2 regions of the Paenibacillus sp. FW126-R14 genome follow, and region 2 is predicted to be linked to the other one. Evidence: riboswitches for the same ligand, from Rfam matches in the RefSeq annotation. Region 2 holds a riboswitch; the other holds the start of a gene.

Evidence for each region. Region 2 has a riboswitch for thiamine pyrophosphate ahead of AC3WRW_RS07080 (thiamine phosphate synthase). Riboswitches for the same ligand answer to the same signal wherever they lie in the genome.
Region 1: it holds a riboswitch for thiamine pyrophosphate, as region 2 does, so the genes downstream of both, AC3WRW_RS14895 (ECF transporter S component) here and AC3WRW_RS07080 (thiamine phosphate synthase) in region 2, are expected to answer to the same signal.

The regions. Positions count from the first base shown of each region.
Region 1 is NZ_JBYTBS010000020.1:76,422-80,393, forward strand. It holds gene AC3WRW_RS14890 (methyl-accepting chemotaxis protein) at 51-1,496, shown strand; TPP riboswitch at 1,551-1,660, shown strand; gene AC3WRW_RS14895 (ECF transporter S component) at 1,761-2,357, shown strand; gene AC3WRW_RS14900 (ABC transporter ATP-binding protein) at 2,363-3,841, shown strand; gene AC3WRW_RS14905 (energy-coupling factor transporter transmembrane component T family protein) at 3,848-3,972, shown strand, end outside.
Region 2 is NZ_JBYTBS010000007.1:95,158-99,129, forward strand. It holds gene AC3WRW_RS07075 (bile acid:sodium symporter family protein) at 99-1,082, opposite strand; TPP riboswitch at 1,245-1,343, shown strand; gene AC3WRW_RS07080 (thiamine phosphate synthase) at 1,480-2,133, shown strand; gene thiO (glycine oxidase ThiO) at 2,117-3,310, shown strand; gene thiS (sulfur carrier protein ThiS) at 3,294-3,497, shown strand; gene AC3WRW_RS07095 (thiazole synthase) at 3,503-3,972, shown strand, end outside.

The DNA of each region.
Region 1 (3,972 bases), on a different contig from region 2:
ATGATGAGAAGAATTGTCTAATTTTGTAGATAAAATAGGAGGGATGACCCATGACTGCTCAGATGTTAGAGCATCATAGAAGAAACGGATTAATGGTCAAGTTGTTGTGGGCATGTTTGGCGCTTGGAATGGGGGCATCGTTTAGGTCCTTGGAACTAGTTGTGTTGCTGCTGACTTTCGGAGCGCCTATCGCACTGGTTTGTACGCTGATGGTTTGGAAAAAAGTTGCAATCACTTCCACCCGGTATGTCATTGCCATAGGTGTTAATGTGATTTCTTATTTTTTCATGTTACATAATACCTCAGTGTCAGGAATGCTAATCTTATATTTAAGCTTGGCTATTGTTTCCTTGTATATGGATTATCGGCCGCTGGTGCTGAATGGCGTGGTGGGGCTGGTCAATTTGAACTATTTCAATTCGACTCTATCCGTTCCTGTTGATTATACGATGATCAATGTTTTTTACGTACTGACCATTATTACGCTTATCGGCCAAGGTCAGGTCGGGACCCGGTTGTTGATGCGGGTAGTCCAGAATGTAAAGGAATCCGAGGCGCTGCGGATCAAGACGGAGGAGGCCCTGGCAGGCGTTCGTACGACAACAGAGGTGCTGGGCACTTCCAGTACTGCGCTGCACGAAAATGCGTCCGTCACCGGCAGAATTACGGAAGAAGTCGTGGCTGCTTTTCAACAAATTTCTATCGGCATTGAATCTCAAGCAACTTCTATTACGGATATCACGACTGCGATCCAAGAAGTGAACGAGACGGTGGAGGAGACTTCTTCCGCATCGAATACGATGAGCAGCAGATCCCGGGATACGGCCCGGATTACGCATGAAGGCAAAAGCCAAATGGAAGATCTTTCGCACAAAATCAATGACATTACCGTTATCGTGACCGAAACGTCCGACATCATGAATGAAGTCAACGAGGAAAACGTGAAAATCGGAAATATCGTAACAACGATTGCCGATATCGCCAATCAAACGAATCTTCTGTCGCTCAATGCTTCCATCGAGGCCGCGCGGGCAGGAGAGCATGGCAGAGGCTTTTCGGTTGTGGCCGGCGAGATTCGCAAGCTTGCGCTAAATGCGCATGTGGCTTCTACAGACATCTCCGAGATTTTAGGATCCATTCAACTTAAAGTTGAAACAGCTGTAAATAAGGTGGCAGTTGGCAAAACGGCCGTGGAATCGGGGAAAAAATCAGCGGATAGCGTCGATCACTTGTTCGAAGTCATTAACACGAACACGATTGAAGTCATGGAGCAAGCGGAGAATTTGCAGCGCATGAACCAGCAATTGCAGCTATCCTCTCAAAAGGTAGCCGAGGAAATGACGTCCGTCGCAGCGATTACCGAACAATCCGCCGCTTCGGTGCAGCAAGTATTGGCCAGCGCTGAAGTTCAGCAGAAGCGGGTGGAAGATATTGTTGACAGCATCAGCCAACTGAACGGTTTAACGAAGGATTTGCAGCATTTGATTGAAAAATAAGTTTGAAAAAAAGCATTGCCAAATATCGGTGAATCCGCTACAGTTAAGCCAAATGAATAGCAACACGGGTGCTTGATGAAGTCAGGCTGAGATAGTGGCCCTATGCCGCTGACCGTTAATCTGATCTGGGTAATGCCAGCGTAGAGAATTCGAGTGCCTTTCTGCACTAATTTTATGCCTGCCGCATCCCCGGTGGGCTTTTTTTGTCGTGTTCGCCTATCTCATTTTACAAATTCGATCTAAGAAAAGGAGTTGGAGCAACACATGGTACAAAAAGAAACAGGGGCAAAAGGGTTAAAATTAACCGATATTTTGGTGACGATCGTGATCGCGGCGGTATTTGGGGTGATTTATCGCATCTGGGGTCCGATGTACGATATCTTGAAACCGCTAGGTCTGCACGCAGAGCAGTTGAGCTACGGAATGTGGTTCATGGCGGCAACATTCGCTTTTCTTGTTATTCGCAAACCCGGCGTCGCCTTGCTCGCTGAAGTAGCGGCTGCGACGGTTGAGGCGCTTATGGGAGGATCTTGGGGTGTATCGACGCTGGTTTACGGCATTCTTCAAGGGCTTGGCGCCGAGTTGATATTTGCGGCATTTCTGTATCGCCGGGCGAATGTGAGCGTAACGGTCCTCGCGTCCTTTGCATCCGCAGCGCTTTCTCTGCTTGTAGATAAATATTACGGCTATATTGATCAACTAACGTTCTGGAACTACTGCTTGTTTATTGGGCTTCGTCTTGCGGGCTCTGCGATCATTGCAGGCGTATTCGCTTATTATTTGGCTGGGGCGCTGGCCCGCACCGGTGTGCTTAGTCTGGTTCGTCCTGTTTCGAAGAAAGACTACGACGTATTGGGGTAATGAACATGAGCGAGGAATTCGGCGTTGCCAATCTCAGGTTGAAATACCCTGGAGAAGAGGCCCCCTTGTTATTTCAGGGGGTTTCCTTTTCGGTGAAGCCGGGGGAGAAGGTTCTGCTGCTCGGTCCAAGCGGATGCGGCAAATCTACGCTGCTTCAAGTGCTGAGCGGGATTGTCCCCGATATTATCGAGCTTCCTCTCAAGGCGGACAGACTTGTGACCCCAAGCCGGTGGGGCTACGTGTTTCAAGATCCGGACGCGCAGTTCTGCATGCCTTATGTGGATGAGGAAATTGCTTTCGTCTTGGAAAATATGCAGGTTCCCCGCGGGGAAATGCCGGCGCGCATTGCCCGGTATTTGAGCTTGGTGGGGCTGCAGCTTGACGATACGCATATGCCAATCGGCATGCTGTCGCAAGGGATGAAGCAGCGTCTGGCGATTGCCAGCGTCCTCGCTTTAGAGCCGGAGGTGCTGTTTCTGGATGAGCCGACGGCGCTGCTCGATGAGGAGGGAACGAACCTCGTCTGGGAAACCATCCGCTCGATTAGCGCTGACAAAACTTTGGTTATTGTGGAGCATAAAATCAGCGGCATCCTCGATCTTATCGACCGCCTGATCGTCATCTCGCCGAATGGGGAGCTGCTTGCCGACGGCTCGCCTCAAGCCGTCTTTCATACGTACAAAAAAGAACTCGCCGACTACGGCATATGGTATCCCGGCGTTTGGGACGACTGTCACGCGGGGCGGGCAGCGGAGAGCGCTGCGGCCGGTGAGCTGCTTGCTGCGAGGCAGCAGGTAGTGACCTTTCACGAATTCGCGGGTCTTCGCGGCGGCAAGATTAAGACCTATGTGGATAACTTATGCGTCTATCCCGGTGATTGGATCACCGTCACCGGCGTCAATGGCGCAGGCAAAAGCTCGTTCCTGCTGGCTATCATGCGGCTTATCCCAACGCAAGGCAGGTGCTGGATCGAGGGCGTGAAGGGCAGCAAAATCGAGCAGCTTGCGGAGCAGGTCGGCTTCGTGTTCCAAAACCCCGAATTCCAATTCGTCACGAATTCGGTGGAGGAAGAGCTGCTCTACTCCTTGCCGGAGGCGGAGAAGGGGGACGGAGCCGGGCAGCAGGCCGCTCTGGAGGAGCTGCTGCGGCAGTACGACCTGCTCGCGCTGCGCAAGCGGCACCCGTTCCAGCTCTCGATGGGCCAGAAGCGCCGCTTGAGCGTGGCCTCCGCGATGGTGCGCGAGCCGCGCATCCTGCTGCTGGATGAGCCCACCTTCGGGCTTGACGCGCAGGGCACGATGCGCATGCTGGAGCAGCTGGAACGGCTGCGCGCAGGCGGAACGGTCATCGTGATGGTCACGCACGATGAAGAGATCGTCAAACGCTGCGCCACGCGCGTTTGGCGGGTTGAGAACGGCGTCGTAACAGAGACGGTGGCGGAGAACTCTGCGCCTCTTGCCGTATACGCCGGGGAAGGAGGCTAGGATGATATGCAAATCACGTTCACGTACCGTGAAACTTGGCTGCACCGGGTGAATCCGGGTGTGAAGCTTGTCCTGTCTCTGCTGCTGTTTGTTCTTGTTGTATTCACGCATAATCTGAATACGATGATGTA
Region 2 (3,972 bases):
AGAAGGGAAGCTGAAACGCAGATAAAAGTTAGCTTAAAAATGGCTGAGTGGAATGAGATTGAACTTTAAAAAAAGAAGCTGCACAGGCAGCTCCCGGGTTAAACTTGTTTCGCACGATTCACAGCCAGATTAGACACATCGCCTTTCAAAGCATATCTTCGGTTCAAAAGAAAGCCAAATAAAGACGCCAGCGACTGCTGAAACAGCATCCCCAGAACAACCGGAATGGCGACCGGAGGCGGGAAATAAGCCACAGCGAGCACGGCGCCGGCGCTAATATTCCGCATGCCGCTGTTAAAAGTAAGCGCCACTACAACATCCTGTTCCCACTTCATCAGCTTCGCGACGACCCACCCCAGGATGTAGCCTAGCGAAGCAAGGGCTAGTACAAATCCAGCCATCCCAAGCAGCTTGGGATTAATATCACGCAAGTAAGGCGCGATCACGGAGCTGTTGATAGCGACTACGATGCCCATGCATATTTTAGAAAAAGGGCCTAGGCGGCCGCTCCATTTCACTTTGATATTGCCCTTGGTCCATTGGTTCAGCAGCATGCCGAGCAGGGAAGGGACGACGATCATGAAGAGCAGCCCTTTCATCATGGCAAGGGAATCCATCTGAACCTTCGTTCCGACGAGCGCAGATAGCGTGTAAGGAACAACGAATGGCGAAAGAACGGTGTCCATGAGAATAATGGAAAGCGTGAGCACGATATTTCCGCGATAAATGGAGACCCAGACGACGCTGGTAATTCCTGTCGGAATGGCCGCAGCAAGAATGAGGCCCGTGATGGTTAACGGTTCATGGCTGTATACGGCGTGTCCGAGCCCAAGCGCAATGAGCGGCATGCCTGCATGCAAAATCAGCAGCGTGGCGATGAGCGGGAGAGGCTGAACGACAACCTTGACAAATTCTCTGAAGCTGGAGCTAATGCTGCCCGAAAAGGTCATAAAAGCGAATAGCCATGGCGATAAAAAGGTGAACCCGGATAAATGGCTGCCGAGCAAAACACCGATGAGTACGCTGGCCGGCGTGATGAGCGGCAAGATTTTTTCTAGTTGACGATTCAAGTGAGACAGCATCTTAGATGTTCATCCTTCCTGACAATATGTGCGTAAGGCCGAGGTAAGCGTTCCCCCTATTATAAGAGCAACAGGCTTGGGTGACTAGGATAAAACGGGATGGAAATTTTTTTATTTCCAACCGCTGGATACCGTGTTATGATAATGAACAAATGAATACGAATGTATCCCTAGGGGCGCCGAAAGGCTGAGACGGAGAAATCTGGACCCTTTGAACCTGAACTGGGTCATACCAGCGGAGGAAAGTGGAAACCGGACTTTGGCGCCTCATTTGTGCATGTTTATTATGCGGGCAACCTACAACCACTTTTCTTTGGAAAAGTGGTTTTTTTGCGTTGGCGCTGATCGTGCCATCACCTATCGATACAACAGATCAAGGTAAGGAGGCGGACTCCAAATGTCCCGGTACGAGCTGCATGTCATCTCGAATGGCAAGCTGGCGTGGAAAGATCTGGCGGCAGTTGCGGCCCGGATTCACCCCTACGTTACAGCCATACATATTCGGGAAAAAGCGAAGCCAATGGATGAAATTTTCATAGGCATACAGGATTTGGTGGATAAAGGGGTGCCTGCGCGAAGCCTTTACATAAACGGCTTTCCGTGGATGGCCGGCGCTGCCGGGCTAGGCGGTTTGCATCTCCCGGAAAGTTCTCCGCAGCTCCCCATGATACGGGAAAGCTCCCAAGGCTTGCATCGTACGGGAGTATCCGTACACAGCATGGAAGAAGCCGTAAAGCGGGAGGCAGAGGGGGCCGATTACGTCATGTACGGCCATATTTTTGCGACGAAATCGAAGTTGGGCGCTCCGCCCAGAGGCCTCGAACAACTGCGGAAGGTGGCGGGTCAAGTGGCGATCCCTGTGATCGCCATCGGCGGCATAGCACCCGAGAAGGTGAGGCCCGTACTGGAAGCCGGAGCCGCCGGCATTGCTGTCATGAGCGGCATTTGGGAGGCGGCGGACCCCGTGGAAACAGTAAAAGCTTATGTCCGTGAGCTGCAATCGGTGCAGCCGGAAGAAACAAGAGGTGAGAGCTATGAAGCATACGAGTGACGTTATCGTCGTTGGCGGCGGCGTGATAGGCGCCTCCATCGCCTTTTACTTGGCGAAGCAAGGCCAGTCCGTCACGCTGCTGGAACGCAGCAGACTGGGGACGGAGGCCTCGGCAGCCGCAGCCGGCATGCTCGGAGCGCAGTCCGAGATGGAGGACACGGGGCCGCTGTTCCAGTGGGCGCGGCAAAGCCGGGCGATGTTCCCCAAGCTGAGCGAGGAACTGAAGAGCCTCACGGGCGTCGACATCGGCCTCGTCCGCGAGGGCCTCTTGAACGTCGCGCTCAGCGACGTTCAAGAGCAGGAGCTGCGCGCCAGAGAGAAGCTCCAGCGCGCAGCGGGCGAAAGAGCGGAGTGGCTGAGCGCAGCCGCAGCCGCTTCGCTTGAACCCGCGCTGAGCACGGCGACGCGCGGAGCTTTGTACCTGCCGGAGGATGGGCAGGTGGAGGCGCCGAAGCTGGCGGCGGCGTTCGCGCAGGCAGCGCGGGTGCTGGGGGCGAAGCTGCAAGAATTCGCCCAAGTGCAGGGGCTGCTGACGGAGCGCGGGCGCGTCATCGGCGTGATGACGGCCGAGGGGCCGCTGTACGGCGGCAGCGTGGTCGTAGCAGCGGGGACGTGGAGCGGCCGGCTCCTGGCCGGAAGCGGGATCGACCTGCCGGTGTTTCCCGTGAAGGGAGAGTGCTTCTCGGTTCTTACCGAGAAGCGGGAGCTGCATAAGACCCTGTTCACGCCGGGGTGCTATATTGTCCCCAAAGCGGGGGGACGGCTGCTTGTCGGGGCGACGGTCGTGCCGAACAGCTATGACCGCAAGGTGTCGCTGGCCGGACTCGCGGAGCTGATGGCCAGGGCGAAGCAGTTGATGCCCGCGATCGGCGCAGCAGAGTGGGAAAAGGCTTGGTCAGGGCTGCGGCCCCAGACCCCTGACGGCCTGCCGTACATCGGCAAAGTTCCGGAGTATGAGGGATTATTTGCGGCCTGCGGGCATTACCGCAATGGCATTTTGCTAAGCCCAATCACGGGGAAAGCGATGGCTCGTCTTGTAGCAGGCGAGGGCATGGGCGCCTTGCAGCTTGATCTGCAAGCTTTTAGCCCCGATCTGTCGGGAGCGTCCGAGCGGGCGGAAGGCCACCCCCAACGATTAAAAGGAGAGGAGCTGCACAGCATTGAAGCTGCACATTAACGGCCAAAGCGTCGAGGTTCCGGATACGGTCCGAACGATTGAAGAGCTGCTTGCCCATTTTGAGCTGCAGGAGAAAATGCTCGTCGTTGAGCATAATCAAAACATTTTACAAAAAGAAGACCACGTGAAAGCGGAGCTGTCCGAAGGACATACAATTGAAATCGTTCATTTTGTCGGAGGGGGATAAAAACCATGTTAAAAATCGGTCCATATGAGTTTCGTTCCAGATTATTGTTAGGCACAGGCAAATTCCCGGATTTTCATATTCAAAAGCAGGCTGTTGATGTGAGCGAATCGCAGATTTTGACGTTCGCGGTGCGGCGGATGAACATTTTCGAGGCGAGCCAGCCGAATTTCTTGTCCATGCTGGACGTATCGAACTTCACGCTGCTGCCGAATACGGCAGGGGCCAAAACGGCGGAAGAAGCGGTGCGCATTGCCAAATTGGCGAAGGCGTCCGGTCTCTGCGACATGATTAAGGTGGAAGTTATCGGCGATGAGATGACCTTGCTGCCGGACCCGGTGGAAACGTTGAAAGCATCGGAAATGCTGCTGGAAGAGGGCTTCATCGTACTGCCGTATACGTCGGACGATGTGCTTCTAGCCAAGCGCCTGCAAGCGCTCGGAGTGCATGCCATTATGCCGGGAGCATCTCCGATAGG